4 regions of the Bacillus sp. EB106-07-01-XG149 genome follow, and region 2 is predicted to be linked to each of the others. Evidence: predicted binding sites of a transcription regulator. Region 2 holds the regulator's gene; each other region holds the start of a gene.
The links. The regulator LexA, encoded in region 2, represses DNA repair genes until DNA is damaged. The targets are predictions, from matches to a motif close to CGAACATATGTTCG.
Positions count from the first base shown of each region.

Region 1: the regulator LexA is predicted to act here: its motif matches at 2,559-2,572, upstream of AC3WTA_RS23420 (Y-family DNA polymerase).
Region 3: the regulator LexA is predicted to act here: its motif matches at 1,720-1,733, upstream of uvrB (excinuclease ABC subunit B).
Region 4: the regulator LexA is predicted to act here: its motif matches at 1,847-1,860, upstream of addB (helicase-exonuclease AddAB subunit AddB).

Region 1 is NZ_JBYTDP010000007.1:87,632-91,835, reverse strand. Features, by position in the region: gene AC3WTA_RS23430 (CPBP family intramembrane glutamic endopeptidase) at 1-448, shown strand, start outside; gene AC3WTA_RS23425 (YolD-like family protein) at 912-1,253, opposite strand; gene AC3WTA_RS23420 (Y-family DNA polymerase) at 1,250-2,515, opposite strand; gene AC3WTA_RS23415 (serine hydrolase domain-containing protein) at 3,242-4,204, opposite strand, start outside.
Region 2 is NZ_JBYTDP010000004.1:8,281-12,484, forward strand. Features, by position in the region: gene glnA (type I glutamate--ammonia ligase) at 1-251, shown strand, start outside; gene AC3WTA_RS17085 (PadR family transcriptional regulator) at 556-879, shown strand; gene AC3WTA_RS17090 (DUF1700 domain-containing protein) at 872-1,414, shown strand; gene AC3WTA_RS17095 (DUF4097 family beta strand repeat-containing protein) at 1,415-2,221, shown strand; gene lexA (transcriptional repressor LexA) at 2,310-2,930, opposite strand; gene AC3WTA_RS17105 (YneB family resolvase-like protein) at 3,073-3,729, shown strand; gene AC3WTA_RS17110 (DUF896 domain-containing protein) at 3,775-4,014, shown strand; gene AC3WTA_RS17115 (bifunctional metallophosphatase/5'-nucleotidase) at 4,054-4,204, opposite strand, start outside.
Region 3 is NZ_JBYTDP010000005.1:222,325-226,528, forward strand. Features, by position in the region: gene AC3WTA_RS20835 (MerR family transcriptional regulator) at 1-562, shown strand, start outside; gene AC3WTA_RS20840 (hypothetical protein) at 559-1,179, shown strand; gene AC3WTA_RS20845 (DUF4362 domain-containing protein) at 1,226-1,654, shown strand; gene uvrB (excinuclease ABC subunit B) at 1,806-3,782, shown strand; gene uvrA (excinuclease ABC subunit UvrA) at 3,794-4,204, shown strand, end outside.
Region 4 is NZ_JBYTDP010000003.1:209,016-213,219, forward strand. Features, by position in the region: gene AC3WTA_RS13340 (competence protein ComK) at 1-26, shown strand, start outside; gene AC3WTA_RS13345 (TVP38/TMEM64 family protein) at 415-1,008, shown strand; gene lepB (signal peptidase I) at 1,206-1,769, shown strand; gene addB (helicase-exonuclease AddAB subunit AddB) at 1,886-4,204, shown strand, end outside.

The DNA.
Region 1 (4,204 bases), on a different contig from region 2:
TTTAGAGCAATTCAAACATTTTAAATTTAAAACATTACTCTGGGGTTTACCTTTAACAATCATAGTGGGCATGGGTTCAGGCACACTATATAACTATATTTTTGAACCTCCAACTACAAATTCTGTTGCTCAAGTAATAAGCGTTTCGATGATTTTGACCCGTGTACCATTCATGTTAATGGGTGAAGAATTGCTATGTACTAACATAATCATCGCATTACAAAAATTAGGATTAAAATTTGGTACAGCATCAATAATATGTAGCGTTCTGTTTGCCTTGTGGCATATTCCTGCTTATGGTTTCGTGCCAATGCAATTATTGATAACTATAGTCCCTGTTAGGTTATTACTGAATTATATATGGAAAAATTCAAAGAGTGTTTGGGTAAGTTGGATTTGCCACCTTGCTTTCGACATTATTGGATTTTTACCAATGCTTTTTAAATAAAAAATTACATTGTACTTATAAGTAACAAACAATAACATAAAAACAAAAAGAACCTTAGGGTTCTTTTTTACTTAACAGAAAATATTACTTAGAATATAGATGAAATACCCATTCATTTCAGGGACAGATACATGAGAAATATATATATTTTTACACCTATAAAAGGATTCTTCAATGTTTGACACAAACTATATTGACTTCGAAAATTTTCAAATAGGCATTCAAAATATGAATTCGTATTTTGAATGCCTATTTAGTAGTGATCATTCTTATTTTTTAGGTTCTTTAAGTTTTAATATATTAGTCGGAAGTACGTGTTTTATAACTTGAAAACCCATGGTACTTACACTTTATATTATGAACTTCTTTTGTAACTTTGGGTTTTGCATAAAAATAGAAATAACACTTGAAGTAAATGAGCATTTCTTTGTAAATAGTACAAAAATACATCAGCTAAAAAGTTCTAATCAATTTCAATTACATCACCAAACTTAAAAATCTTCTTATTACAAAAAGCATCCGTGCAAGTAATCAACCCATTCAAGGGATTTATATCAACTACAGTTATGTAATTTTTATATAAGTATCCACCTCTATAATATGTAAGTAAAATCTCTTCCTCACCTAAATATGAGATTAACAGCTTGTTTTCAATCATTTCTTTTGCATCTTGCGTTAAGATGGGACGCGTGACTTTTGTTTGCCCCTGTATCATTTCTTTAATACAGGCGAACTGCTCTGGCATACTAGCAAACGGTTGCCACTTTACCATTCCTCTTCCTTTTGGCATATTAGCATTTCTCACGATTTGTGCCCTCCTAATAATGTGTTTCTATATCTTGCTGTTGCGACGCTTGTGTAAGAAATCCCACGTAAAATACTGTTCTTACCAAATCGTGTTCGAATTTCGTCCATAACCTTCGTTAATCTCATTTCTTTTTCTCTTTGTATAATGTTATCGAAAAGCGAAATTTGCTCTTCTCCTTCCCGTATTAAATTTGTTAAGGAAAGACTTATCGACCGAATCGGCTCTCCTGTATGCCGTTCGTATAAAAAATATATACAAACGTTGTAAATGTCCATCGTTAAATTTGTTGCTCTGTTTAACGTATGTGCTTTTTTTATTCCTCCCCCATATTCCCTACTATATCCAACTGAAAAATGAATCGTTTGCGCGTATTTCTTTTCTCTTCTCAATCTGTAACAAACTTCTTCTACATGCTCTAACAAAATAACGATGAATTCTTCTATTGAATAATCACGAAATAATATTTGGCTTTTCGCTATAGACTTTGTTGCTGGAACATATTTCTCTGCTATTCTGCTAAAATCAATCCCGTTACTATGTAAATGTAATTCTTCTCCTATTACACCAAATGATTGCTTTAAATACTTCAACGGGTACTGCGCTAAATCCCCAATCGTATGTATACCTTTTCGATTCAATTTCATTTCCGTTTTATACGATATACCCCAAAATTTACTGAGCGGTCTAATACTCCATAACTTCTCGGGTATATCGTCATATGTCCACTGCGCTATTCCATCTCTATTCTTTTTCGCTTCTACATCCATCGCTACTTTACTCAATAATAAATTTGGCCCAATACCAATCGTACTTTCGATCCGTGTACGTTCATATATTTCTCGCTTGAACTTTAATGCAAACTCACACGGATTACTCGCAAACAAATGAATACTTGCAGTCATATCCATGAAAAACTCATCGATACTATATTGATGAAAATCTTCCGGTGCAACATACTGTAAAGCTAAACCGGTTATGTAAGTTGAACATTTCATATACGTATGCATAATTGGATTCACAATAATAATATCTGGCCGCTTCGGTATTTCGTACAACCGTGCCATTTTCTTAATTCCTAATGCTTTTAGTGGCGGTGTTGCTGCTAATACGATTGATCCACTGCGGTTTATATCTCCTACTACAGCTAATTTTGTATATCGTGGATCAAGTCCTTTTTTTATACATGATACGCTTGCATAAAAGCTACGAAGATCTACACAAAGAATAATACGATTCGGTAAAAGAGAATAATCATACAAGGTTATCACCCTCCAATGAAAGAACGTTTGTTCTCATTATACACGAACTTATGTTCTTTTTGAAGGTATTTTTATGAAAATTTTGGTTAAAATAACCGCTATATCTGTGCGCTATCAATTAAGGCAAGAAAAACTATGTATACAAAACCGCTAGAATTCCAAATAACTCATAAGCATAAAACTACCAAAACAAACCAATTAAACCCTTATTATCAAAACATAATTTATATAAATTCCTTTGTTTCTTATATGTGTGAAGATAATAAAATACTATTCCCAAAACAAAAAAAGCAAAGATTTTTAATTTACTTCAGCTTTCTTGTCTCTAATACATATATTCTTCTAAATTTGATTTTTTCTTGTATATTTTTTCAGCAAAATCTCCTACATAGCGCATGTACCAAGATTCATCCGCATAACTAGTTACATTCTCCTTTTTTCTATCGTTAATAGCTTCACAATAAAAGCTGTTAAACAGCAAAAGTACGAAGTCTTAAATTAGACTTCGCACTTTATACAAATTTTACAATTACTTACAATACCCATACAAATACAATAGTATATACACAATAATCACTCATTATATCTGTTGCTCTTTTAATCGGCCAATGTATAAACCAATCCTTTTACTTACCCATCTCTCATGATTGGTTTGATTGTTTCTACATACTTAATCCCCTCTATACTAATTACAAATAACAAAATTTATCCGTTTTTCCTTTTTGCCTACTTGCTAAATTCAGCAAGTAAAATGTTTTTAAAAAATTCCGGATTATTAATGTTTAAACTGTTCGAATTGATAGCAAATGTATGTTTGCCTCCAATTGTTCCACCAGCAAAAGTGGAAAACCCTAGAACGCCACCTCTGTGTCCCCATACCGAGACACCGTTTGGAAGCTTAGTTTCAAAGATTCCAAGACCATATCCGGTTCCTTCTCTTTCTGTAGGAACTGTAGTAAGCATTTGTTTTAATTGCTGTTCCTTCAGTAATTTGCCACTGAGTAAGTAAGAGAAGAATTTGTTTAAGTCGTCAGCAGTAGAAATCATATCTCCATCCGAGCTACCTGGGTTAATATAAGTAACGTCTTTTAGCTCACTTGCTCCGTCTAGTTGGATATAGCCACGGGCATGCTTGGTGCCTGGAATAACGCTTGAATTGCCGGGTAAGAATGTATTTGACAAATCAAGCGGTTCAATAATCCGATTTTCAACCTCTTCCGCATAGCTGTTTCCAGTTACTTTTTCAATAAGGATCCCCAGTACTACGTATCCTGTGTTTGAATAAGACCAACCCTTTCCTGGGGCAAAGTCTGGGGGAAGAGAAATCCCCATCTTTACGAATTCTTCAGCCGTATACGATTTTTTTGTATCCATAATATCAAAGTCTTTTGAATTTATATAGTCAGCAATACCACTTGTATGATTCAATATCTGCCGGATAGTAATCTGGTTACCATCATATCCGTTTCCTTGAATGACACCAGGCATCCATTTTTCAATGGAGTCGTCTAGATTTAAGCGGTTCTCTCCAGCTAATTGAAGTAGAACTGTTGCAATGAACGTTTTCGTTACACTGCCAATACGAAAGCGAAAATCTGCTTTCATTGGTTTCTTAGTTCTCAGATCTGCTACCCCAGCGGTATAACTCCAAGTTTTACCCCCCTTAGAAATTTGAGCGAGTATTCCCGG
Region 2 (4,204 bases):
TAACTCCACCAGCTGCAGTAGACCGTAACATCTATGTAATGACGAAAGAAGAGCGCGAAGAAGCTGGCATCGTTGACTTACCAGCAACATTAGCGCAAGCATTAGTTACATTACAATCTAATGAAGTAGTATGCGGTGCACTAGGAGAGCATTTACTTGAGCACTTCATCGAAGCGAAAGAGATTGAGTGGGACATCTTCCGCACGCAAGTTCACCAATGGGAACGCGATCAATATATGTCTCTATACTAAGAGAGAAAAAAGCCTTGATACTACGGTATCAGGGCTTTTTTTATTTGTGGGCAAATATAAAGGCTTGTGAAATGAATTAGATGGGTGCCCGCAAAATGCCCGAAAAAAGTCATGTGGATTATTTAAAATGCGTGCTAGCTATGAATGAAAATGTGGAAGTTGAAATATGGTGTGGATGTATTTAATTCGAAAATTAAGTATTGAAAAATATAGTACCTTGCAATGAATAATACTAAGTGTTATATTATGGATATAATAGGTACCGTGTATTGAATAGTACTGAAATGAGAAAGGGGGATTGACCTTGAACGTTCAGTTTAAAAAAGGCGTGTTAGAACTTTGTGTTTTAGCACTTGTGAAACGTAAAGATTGTTACGGCTATGAACTTGTTCAGCAAATCTCAAATAAATTTTTAATATCGGAAGGGTCAGTGTATCCTTTATTACGTCGTTTAACGAAAGAAGGATATTTTCAAACGTATTTAAAAGAATCTACAGAGGGGCCACCTCGTAAATATTATCAACTAACGGAGCAAGGGGAGACGCAACTGAATTTGTTAGTAACGGAGTGGCGTGATTTTGCAAAAGGCGTACAAGAAATTATTGAAGGGGTGGAATGGGATGAGTAAAGAACAGTTCCTTAAAGAATTATCAAGTCATCTTAGAAAGTTACCGGAAGAAGAGGGGAAAGATATTTTATTTGATTATGAAGAGCATTTTCAGTTTGGGAAAGAAGAGGGGAAAACTGAATCGGAAATAATAAAAGGCCTTGGTTCTCCGAAAGTAATTGCGAAAGACTTACTTGCTTTGTATCGCTTTGATGAAATGAAAAAGGACCCATCTACTTCGAATATAACAAGGGCTGTCATGGCTGCGATTGGACTTAGTTTGTTTAATTTCATTATTGTGTTAGGCCCGTTAGTTGCAATTATCGCTTTTATATTTTCTTTTTGGGTCGGTGGGATTGCTAGTGTAGTGACACCATTTTTGGTTATTGCAAAAGTATTTATGGGTACTTTTATATGGTTGGATGTATTCGTTAGTATAACGTTTGTTGGAGTAGGTTTGTTGTTATGTATTATCGCTTATTATAGTACGAAGTGGTTTAAAAAGTTATGCGTACGTTATGTAATATGGAACTTCAAAATGATAAAAGGGGAGTAGATGATGAAGAAAATATTGTTAGTAGCTATCGCTTGTATCATTATTGGAGTAATAGGGATTTCACAAACATATGAAAAAGCAGTGCAAACTGCAGAAAAAGGAAACAAAGAAGACGTTATTAAAAACGAAACATTAAAAAATATACAAGTTAAGTTAGACGCTGGGGATATTGTTGTCCAAAAATCTCCCGACTCTTCTTTTTATGTAAAGCACACAGGAGATGCACGTAAACAAGAGATTCGTATTGCCGAAGATGGTGATACATTAAAAATTATTGGGGAAAGAGAAAAAGGTGCTTCATTTGATTTTTCCTTTTACAATTTCAAGTTTCAAACGTCTACATTGACTATATTTGTACCAGAACGTTCTTACCAAGAGATAAAAATAAATTCATCAACTGGACAAATAGAAGTAAGTGATGTGAAAAGTGATCGTGTAAGTGTTGGGACACTCGCTGGAGAAGTAGATTTGAAACATGTCACAGCTAAGAGTGTGGAGGGTTCTACAAAAGCTGGTGAGGTGAATTTAAAAAAGGTAATAGGGAAAGTAACAGCGAAAACGGCTAGCGGGGATGTATATGTTGTGGATCATGATCCGAAGTATGATGTAGAGGCAAGTTCAACTGCTGGGGATGTAGATATTACTTTATTAGAAAAACCACAAGATGCAGTTATAACTGGGCAAAGCGCTGCTGGCGACGTGATGATTTTTAATGAAGAAAATAAAAATATAACAATTGGCAATGGTAGTAAAAAGATTAGCGGTAAAACAGCTGCTGGCGATGTGACGATTGAAACTCGTTCATAAGAAATAAAATGTATGAAAATCTATCAAAATACAAAAAAAGAAGATAATTACCGTATATAGATAAGGTAATTATCTTCTTTTATTATTCTTAATGTAAATCACGATATACGCCAATTACTTTTCCAATAACTGACACTTGTTTTAAAATGATAGGTTCTAATGAAGAGTTTTCCGGTTGTAGACGGAAATGGTCTTTTTCTTTATAGAAACGTTTAACAGTTGCTTCGTTATCTTCTGTTAAAGCGACTACAATTTCACCGTTGTATGCAGACTGTTGTTGGCGAACAACAACTAAATCCCCATCGAAAATACCAGCTTCAATCATACTATCTCCGGAAATACGTAACATAAATACTTGGTCTGCTCCAGCAACAATGCTAGCTGGAAGTGGGAAGTGATCTTCTACACTTTCAACTGCTGTAATCGGTAATCCAGCAGTAACTTTTCCGACAATTGGAACTTGAATAACAGATTGTGTTTCTGTATCCATTCGGTTGTCACCTAAAATTTCAATTGCTCGTGGTTTTGTTGGATCGCGTCGAATATATCCTTTTTCTTCTAGTCGTGATAAATGTCCGTGCACTGTAGAACTAGAAGCGAGGCCGACTGCTTGACCGATTTCACGTACGGAAGGTGGATATCCTTTTTCTTGTACTTTTAGCTTAATAAAGTCGAGAATGTCTTGCTGGCGTTTCGTTAACTTTTCCATGTTTTCTAACACCTCGTTTTCTTTCATTTTTCTTATTAATAAGTATAACATGCGAAAAAACATTCTACAAACATAAGTTCGAACGAAAGACGAATTTATGATACACTAATAAGGAAAATATAGTGAGAAAGAAGGGTTCAAAATGAATGCAATTATTTATGCACGTGTGAGCACAACAAAAGAAGAACAGGAAACATCATTATTGCGTCAAAAAGATGAATTATTGCATTTAGCTGAGCGCTATCAAATGAATGTTGTAAAGGTGATTGAGGAGCAGGCTAGTGGTTATACAATTGAACGTGATGGCATATTAGAAGTGCTAGATACAATTCGCGATGAACAAGTTGATGTACTTCTCATACAAGATGAAACGCGCCTTGGTAGAGGGAATGCAAAGATTGCATTAATGCACTGTTTACATAAAGAGGGAATAAAAGTATATACGCATAGGCATAATGGAGAATTAGAACTCTCTGACTCTGATTCGATGGTGCTAGATATAATTGGGATTGTTGAAGAGTATCAAAGAAAGATCCACAATTTAAAAATTAAACGTGGCATGCAAAGAGCGGTAGAGAAAGGATTTCGTCCAGAGAATAATTTGAAAAATCGTCATTTAAGTATAGGACGTGAGAAAAAAGAAGTGCCAATTGAGGAAATTGTACGTTTACGCCGGAATGAATTAACTTTTGAAGAAATTGCAGCAACACTTCGTGGTTTTGGTCATGATGTTTCAAAAGCAACTGTACATCGAAGATATGTAGAATATACAAAGCAATTGCTTGATAAAGAGGACTAACTATTGTATGATAATAATCAGTTTTGAGTAAAAGGGGGATTCGAGATGCAAAGTCACGAACTCATTGAACGCATTAACTTCTTAGCGAAAAAAGCAAAAGCTGAAGGTTTAACTGAAGAAGAACAACGTGAGCGCCAATCGCTACGTGAACAATATTTAAAAGGATTTCGTCAAAATATGTTAAACGAACTTAAAGGAATTAAAGTTGTTAACGAAGAAGGTACTGATGTTACACCGGCGAAATTAAAAGCTTTAAAAAAGCAAGATAATGCAAAATTAAACTAAAAGATGGGCGAAGCCCATCTTTTTTATTTATTATATCCGTTATTTAATAACTTTCCAGTTGTTATTGACTGTTGCTTCTATCTTTTTGTGCTTCAATATATAGTTAGCGATAAGTTCAGACATATCTGTTGGTATGTCTTTTATTACGGGCTTATTTTGAAACATAAAGAAGTTCCCTCCGCCGCTTGCG
Region 3 (4,204 bases), on a different contig from region 2:
GAATATGTTAGTAAAAGGTGAGCTTAACTTAAAGGGTTCTCTTGAGAAACAACTTCGGTTTGTACAGGAAGAACAAAAGAAATTTAATCGAATGGAGCGTGTTTTACAAGCTGTTGTTTATTCGGTAGATGTGGAGGGAGAACTTGATTGGAAAGTTATGTTTGAACTGATTCAGCTTTCGAAACAGTCGTCTCGTATACGTGAAATATTTCAAAATGAAGTATTTTCAAAGGAAGAACAAAAATTGCTTCATAACTTGCCAAATATGAGTGAAGAAGATCCGAATGTTTTAGAATGGGTAGATTTATTAAAGCAATTACGTACTTTTATGAAAGACGGCAAAGAAGCCGCGAGTGATGAGGTACAAGGGGCAACGAAGAGGTTAATGCAGAAGTGTTTAGAAATGGCCAATGGTGACGAAGTGTTTTTAGATAAGTTATGGGAAGTTAGAAAATCGAAGGAAGATTCACAGAAAATGAGCATGTATCCAATTGAAGAAGAATTTTTATTATATATGGATGAAGCTTTTCGTATATATGATGAAAAGGAGAGGGATAAATGAGTATACTCGCAGAATATCGTTGGTACTTTTTAATTGGGGCAGAGATTGTATTTTGGTTATCGGCTATCGGTTTCTTTTTACTTCGTTACGGATTCCGTTTGAAAAAGGCAAGTTTTATTATGGGGATTGTACTCCTCGTAAATGAAGTGTTTATTTTAACTTTAGGGGTAGTGGACTATTATCAAACAGGAAAGTTCTCTAATTTTCAAATCATTACTGTAATTATTTTATTGTATGCAGTTTTCTACGGGAAAAAGGATTTGAAGAAGCTTGATATATTTGCGCAAAAGCTAGTTGCGAAATGGCGGAATGAACCAGCGCCTATTATCGAAGAACAGGTAGAATTAACAGGTATGGCCTATGCGAAGCAGGAAATAAAAAATTGGGTATTGCATCTTGTTTTATTCGTTGTTGTGCATATTTTCTTTTTCTTTCTGTACGGTTTTGTCCCGTTTGAACAATGGCATAATTGGTTAGAGACGGGGATTGTTTTAAATGAACCAGCTAGTCGCGTTAGTCAAGTTTGGGCGATTATATTTTTAGTGGATACAGTTATTTCATTTTCATATGTGATCTTTCCGAAGAAAGAGAAAGGAAAAGAGAAGCTATTTTCGTAGAGGAAAGTAGCTTTTTCTAGTATACCAATAGTTTGTATAGGAGAGGATAACAATAGGAAAAACAGGTTTTATATGCTTATCTCTCTTTAGTTTAGTAGCATGCTCACAACCTAACATTACAATTGATAAGAAGAATGATGTTGTTGTAAAGGGAACAGAAATTTCTAATCTAGATAAATTTGAAAAGTTCGTTTTGAATGTGGAACAAGGGGAAGTTTATAAAATAAGAATTGTACATTATACACATGAAGGTGATCCGGTTTTTCAAACGTTAGAGTATAGTGGGACAGATATAATTCATATATTAGATAATAGGCAAGATCGGTTTGCTGGTAATCATACAGATATAGATGAAGATAGCTGTAAAAGGATTGTTAAAGAGCAGCGTGAATTACAAACGGCTTATAGGTTAATAGACTGTGTGAATGAAAATGGGCGCAATGGATATGATTTATTATATGTACCTAAAAAATAGAGTTAGTAGAGGAAGGAAGTTTTGGCTCCTTCCTTTTTCTATGTATATATTGTCGAAATTTTTACCGAATATCTGTTCGTTTTCTTGGTTTTTTTATGAGCATTCGTGGTAAAATGGGAATACAGATTTTTTACGAGGAGGTCGGTTTTGTTTGGAACATCAATTTGAAATTATCTCAGCGTATTCCCCGCAAGGTGATCAGCCGGTAGCTATAGAGAAGCTTGTAGAGGGAATTAAGAGTGGAAAGAAAAAGCAAGTGTTGCTTGGAGCGACAGGAACGGGTAAGACATTTACGATTTCAAATGTCATTAAAGAGGTGCAGAAGCCAACACTTGTCATGGCTCATAATAAAACGTTAGCAGGACAGTTATATAGTGAGCTGAAAGATTTTTTTCCGAATAATGCAGTTGAATATTTTGTTAGTTATTACGATTATTATCAGCCAGAAGCGTATGTGCCGCAAACAGATACGTTTATTGAAAAAGATGCGCAGATTAATGATGAAATCGATAAATTGCGTCACTCAGCAACATCTGCACTATTTGAACGGGATGATGTGATTATTGTTGCGAGTGTTTCGTGTATATATGGTTTAGGTTCTCCAGAAGAATACCGCGAGTTAGTTGTTTCACTTAGAGTTGGTATGGAAAAGGACCGCAATCAATTGCTTCGTGAACTTGTTGATGTACAGTATGGACGTAATGACATTGATTTCAAGCGCGGTACATTCCGTGTGCGCGGAGATGTAGTTGAAATCTTCCCAGCATCACTTGATGAGCATTGTATTCGAATTGAATTTTTCGGCGATGAAATCGATCGTATTCGCGAAGTAAATGCGTTAACAGGTGAAGTATTAGCAGAACGTGATCATGTAGCAATCTTCCCAGCATCTCACTTCGTTACACGTGAGGAAAAAATGAAGGTCGCTATTGAAAATATCGAAAAAGAATTAGAAGAGCGTTTAAAGGAATTAAATGATAATGGCAAGTTGTTAGAAGCGCAGCGTATAGAGCAACGTACACGTTATGATTTAGAAATGATGCGTGAGATGGGCTTTTGTTCAGGGATTGAAAATTATTCCCGTCATTTAACACTTCGTCCGGCGGGTGCAACGCCATATACGTTAATAGACTATTTCCCGGAAGATTTCTTAATTGTTATGGATGAGTCACACGTATCAGTACCACAAGTAAGAGCGATGTATAACGGGGACCAAGCACGTAAGCAAGTACTTGTGGATCATGGGTTCCGTTTGCCATCAGCTTTAGATAATAGACCGCTTACGTTTGATGAGTTTGAAGGAAAAACGAATCAAGTTATTTACGTTTCGGCAACGCCAGGACCGTACGAGTTAGAGCAGGCACCGGAAGTAATAGAACAAATTATTCGTCCAACAGGGCTTTTAGATCCACCAATTGATATACGACCAATTGAAGGGCAAATTGATGATTTATTAGGAGAAATTCAAGATCGCATTGCCAAAAATGAACGTGTATTAATTACGACTTTAACGAAGAAAATGTCAGAGGATTTAACAGACTACTTAAAAGATGTAGGAATTAAAGTGAATTATCTCCACTCTGAAATTAAAACGTTAGAACGTATTGAAATTATCCGTGACCTTCGCCTTGGTAAGTTTGATGTACTGGTCGGTATCAACTTATTACGAGAAGGATTAGATATTCCAGAAGTATCACTTGTAGCTATTTTAGATGCTGATAAGGAAGGATTCTTGCGTTCAGAGCGTTCATTAATTCAAACAATCGGTCGTGCTGCACGTAATGAAAACGGCCGCGTTATTATGTACGCAGATCGTATAACAAGGTCAATGGGAATTGCGATTGAAGAAACGCAGCGCCGTCGTACTATACAAGAAGCTTACAATAAAGAGCATGGTATTACGCCGAAAACGATTCAAAAAGGCGTGCGTGATGTTATCCGTGCAACGACAGCTGCTGAAGAACCGGAAATGTATGAAGCGGCACCAGCTAAGAAGATGACGAAAAAAGAGCGTGAAAAGACAATTGCGAAGATGGAAGCAGAGATGAAAGAAGCAGCAAAAGCGTTAGATTTCGAGCGTGCAGCTGAATTAAGAGATTTACTATTAGAATTAAAAGCGGAAGGGTGAACAGAGTGAGCATAAGCAAGGATTTTATTGTCGTAAAAGGTGCTAGAGCACATAACTTAAAAAATATTGATGTAACCATTCCGAGAAATCAGCTTGTTGTTGTGACGGGATTGTCTGGTTCAGGGAAATCATCATTAGCGTTTGATACGATTTATGCAGAAGGGCAACGCAGATATGTAGAATCGTTATCTGCGTATGCGCGCCAGTTTTTAGGACAAATGGATAAACCTGACGTGGATACGATTGAAGGCTTATCTCCAGCGATTTCAATCGATCAAAAAACGACAAGTCGTAATCCACGTTCAACAGTTGGAACGGTCACGGAGATTTATGATTATTTACGTTTATTATTTGCGCGAATTGGTACGCCAATTTGTCCGAATCATGGTATTGAAATTACATCACAAACAGTAGAGCAGATG
Region 4 (4,204 bases), on a different contig from region 2:
ATTTTGTTAAGGAAGGCGAAATGTGAGAGGATGGGGGAACCCCCATCTTTTTTATTTGTCAGCTTTTGTCGGTAAGTCGATATATTCGAAAAATCGCTGATAAAAATCGAGTTGTGGTTGATATATTTGAAAAATCGCTGATAAAATGCGAGTTACAATCGATATATTCAGAAAATCGCCGATATAGTTTCAGTTAACAAGGAATTTACCACTAAAACAAAAGGATCATTTCCAAAATCGCAAAACGTCTTGTCGAATATTGATAGATTATCATAGCGTAATAATGAAGGAATTCTCATGGAAGGTATGGAAACTTAATAATTACATCTCCATATGTCGTATCTACCATTTCCTCTTTCATATAAGCAATGATACAGTAGAGGTAGTACTTAGAGTAAAGGGGTAAAGTGTAGAATGGATTTTCAGACAATCAAAGAGTATTTTTCACCAGAAAATATGGATCATATTGTTGAAAGCTATAAAGCGTTCGGACCACTTCTTGGTATTGGTTTACCGATGATAGAAGCGCTGATTCCGGCATTGCCACTCATCGTATTTGTACTGGCGAATGCTGTTGCATTTGGATTTTGGCTCGGTTTTCTTTATTCTTGGCTTGGATCAGTAATGGGCGCCTTACTTGTCTTTTTCATTATCCGCCATTTTGGTCGAAGTCGTTTCTTTTCTTTTGTAAATAAGCATGAGAGAGTACGAAAGGCAATGGGGTGGATTGAAAGGAAAGGCTTTGCGCCAATTTTCGTCATATTTTGTTTTCCGTTTACACCGTCTGCGCTTATAAATGTTGTCGCTGGTTTATCTCGCATTAGTGTAAAGCAGTTTGGACTTGCGCTCGCGTTCGGAAAGCTTGTGATGATTTTTATTTTAACGTATATCGGTCATGATTTAATGTCATTTATTCATAATCCGGTGAAATCAGTCATTGTAGCAATTGGTATTTTTATTTTATGGTATGTCGGTAAGAAAATCGAAGTAAAGTTAGAACTACATTAAGAATAGTCTTCTTTATTCAGCTATTTGAGGGCAGTAAAACTCCCACCTCAAAATTCGGTTGGATAGGTGAGAGCCTTGTTGCTCGTAAATGCTAGATTGGTGTGGCTGATAAGGAGTGGGGATGAACAAAACTCCCGCCGATTCAGTTTCACTTTATAAATGCAGGCTTCATTATTAAAGGATAAGGGGAGAAGCTGATGAAGAAAACTTTGAAAAAAGAAGGCATAGAGTGGATACGAACAATTTTAATTGGTGTATTATTAGCTGTATTTTTTCGAACGTTTTTCTTTTCAACGTACGTTGTAGAGGGGAAGTCAATGATGCCGACATTGCAAGATGGCAATATGCTCGTTGTAAATAAGGTGAGTTATCAAGTAGGGGACTTGAACAGGTTTGATGTTGTTGTGTTTCATGCGAATAAAAAAGAGGACTACGTAAAACGAATTATCGGTCTACCTGGGGATCAAATTGAATATAAGCATGATAAACTGTATATAAATGGACAATTCGTGGATGAACCTTATTTAGAGACATATAAGAAAGAGATAAATGGACGACAACTAACGGGTGATTTTAAACTAGAAGAGTTAACGAAAGAAAATTCGGTGCCGCCTGGATATATTTTTGTAGTAGGTGATAATCGCCTCGGGAGCTGGGATAGTAGACACTTTGGATTTGTAAAAGCTGATACAGTTGTCGGTAAAGTTGATTTACGATATTGGCCAATTCAAGAGGTGCAAACGAATTTTTCAAAAGGTTGATATAATAGGTAGAAGTATAGAAAAAGACAAACTACTCTGTTTGTCTTTTTTCGTGTACTATAATACAATTATAGTAGCAAACTAACGTTCGTTATGTAAGTGAAAGGTGGGGTTACATGTCACTTCGATTTGTGATTGGTAGAGCGGGAAGTGGAAAAAGTACACTTTGTTTACACGAAGTGCAGGAAGAGTTAAAGCAACGCCCAAGAGGGAAGACAATATTATATCTTGTGCCAGAACAGATGACATTCCAAACGCAGCAGGCGTTAATCGGGAGTGAGGATGTAAGAGGTTCTATTCGGGCACAAGTTTTTAGTTTTTCACGATTAGCGTGGAAGGTGCTGCAAGAAGTCGGCGGAGCGAGTCGTCTTCACATTGATGAAGCGGGCGTACATATGTTGCTTCGTAAAATTGTTGAGTCTCGTAAAGAGGGATTATCGGTGTTCCAAAAAGCAGCGGAGCAAAACGGTTTCTTTGAACATCTTGGTAGTATGATTGCGGAGTTTAAACGTTACAATGTGACGCCATCTAACGTATATGAAATGTGGCAACAATTAGACGCACATAGTAGCAGTGCAGAACAAAAGCTATTAGCGAATAAAGTGTATGATTTACAACTATTATATGATGATTTTGAACGTGCTTTAATCGGAAAATATTTGGATTCAGAAGACTACCTACAATTGTTAGTCGAAAAGCTTCCACAGTCTGAATATGTAAATGGGGCTGAAATTTATATAGATGGATTTCATTCGTTCTCACCGCAAGAACTAGAAATTTTAAGACAGCTTATGATTTGCGGCGCGAGAGTTACGATCACGTTAACGATAGATGAAAAAACGTTAGCGCAGCCAGTAAATGAACTAGATTTATTTTATGAAACGACGTTAACGTATGAAAAAATAAAGCAAGTGGCGCGTGAAGAGAAGATAGAAATTGAAAAAACAATTCCACTTATGGAACAACCGCGCTTTCATTCGCAAGCATTAGCGCATTTAGAAACTCATTACGAAGCACGTCCAAATGAAAAGTTTCACGGAGAAGCAAGTGTAACGATTAGTACAGCAGCGAATTTACGAGCTGAAGTAGAAGGTGTTGCGCGTGAAATTCGTAGACTTGTGGCGGATGAAGACTATCGTTACCGAGATATTGCAGTCCTTCTTCGTAACGGAGAAAGTTATTACGATGTGATGCGAACGCTATTTACAGATTATAATATCCCGCACTTCATCGATGAAAAACGCCCGATGTCACATCATCCGCTAGTAGAATGCATTCGTTCTGCACTCGAGATTATTAGCGGAAATTGGCGTTATGATGCAGTGTTCCGCTGCGTGAAAACAGAGCTTTTATATCCACTAGACGTAAGAAAAGAAACGATGCGCGAAGAGATGGATGAGTTTGAAAACTACTGTTTAGCGTACGGTGTACAAGGGAAGAGATGGACTTCTGAGGATCCGTGGATGTATCGCCGCTATCGTTCTCTTGACGATACGGACGAGATGATTACAGACAGTGAACGTGAAATGGAAGAGAGAATAAATCGACTGCGCGACGTTGTAAGAACGCCTGTTATTCGTATGCAAAAAAGACTGAAGCGAGCGGGAACAGTTATGCAAATGTGCGAAGCTGTTTATTTATTTTTAGAAGAGCTAGACGTTCCAAAAAAACTAGAAGCATTACGTATTCGTGCAGAAGAGAGCGGAGATTTCTTATTTGCGACAGATCATGAGCAAGTATGGGAAGAAGTAATGAGTCTTCTTGATACATTCGTTGAGATGCTTGGCGAAGAGAAAATGTCACTTTCTATGTTCACAGATGTTATGTCGACAGGTCTTGAGGCGCTTCAATTTGCAAACATTCCGCCGTCATTAGACCAAGTGTTAATTGCTAATATTGATCGTTCAAGATTATCAAATGTGAAAGCAACATTTGTCATTGGCGTGAATGAAGGAGTTATTCCAGCAGCACCGATGGATGAAGGGATGCTTTCTGATGAAGAAAGAGATGTTCTTAGCGTTGCAGGTATCGAATTAGCACCAACGACGAGACAAACCTTATTAGAAGAACAGTTCGTTATGTATCAAATGGTAACGAGAGCAACTGAGAAATTATATATTTCATGCCCGCTTGCAGATGAAGAAGGGAAGACGTTACTTGCGTCTAGCTTTATTAAGAAAGTAAAAAGAATGTTCCCTGATGTGAAAGATACATTTATTACAAATGACGTAAATGATTTATCACGTTCGGAACAAATTTCATATGTAGCAACGCCAGAAGTAACGTTGTCATATGTTATGCAGCAACTTCAAACGTGGAAGCGATATGGATTTGAAGGGAATTTAGATTTTTGGTGGGATGTATATAACTTCTACGTAACTTCAGATGAATGGAAACAAAAAAGTAGCCGCGTATTATCAAGTTTATTCTACCGA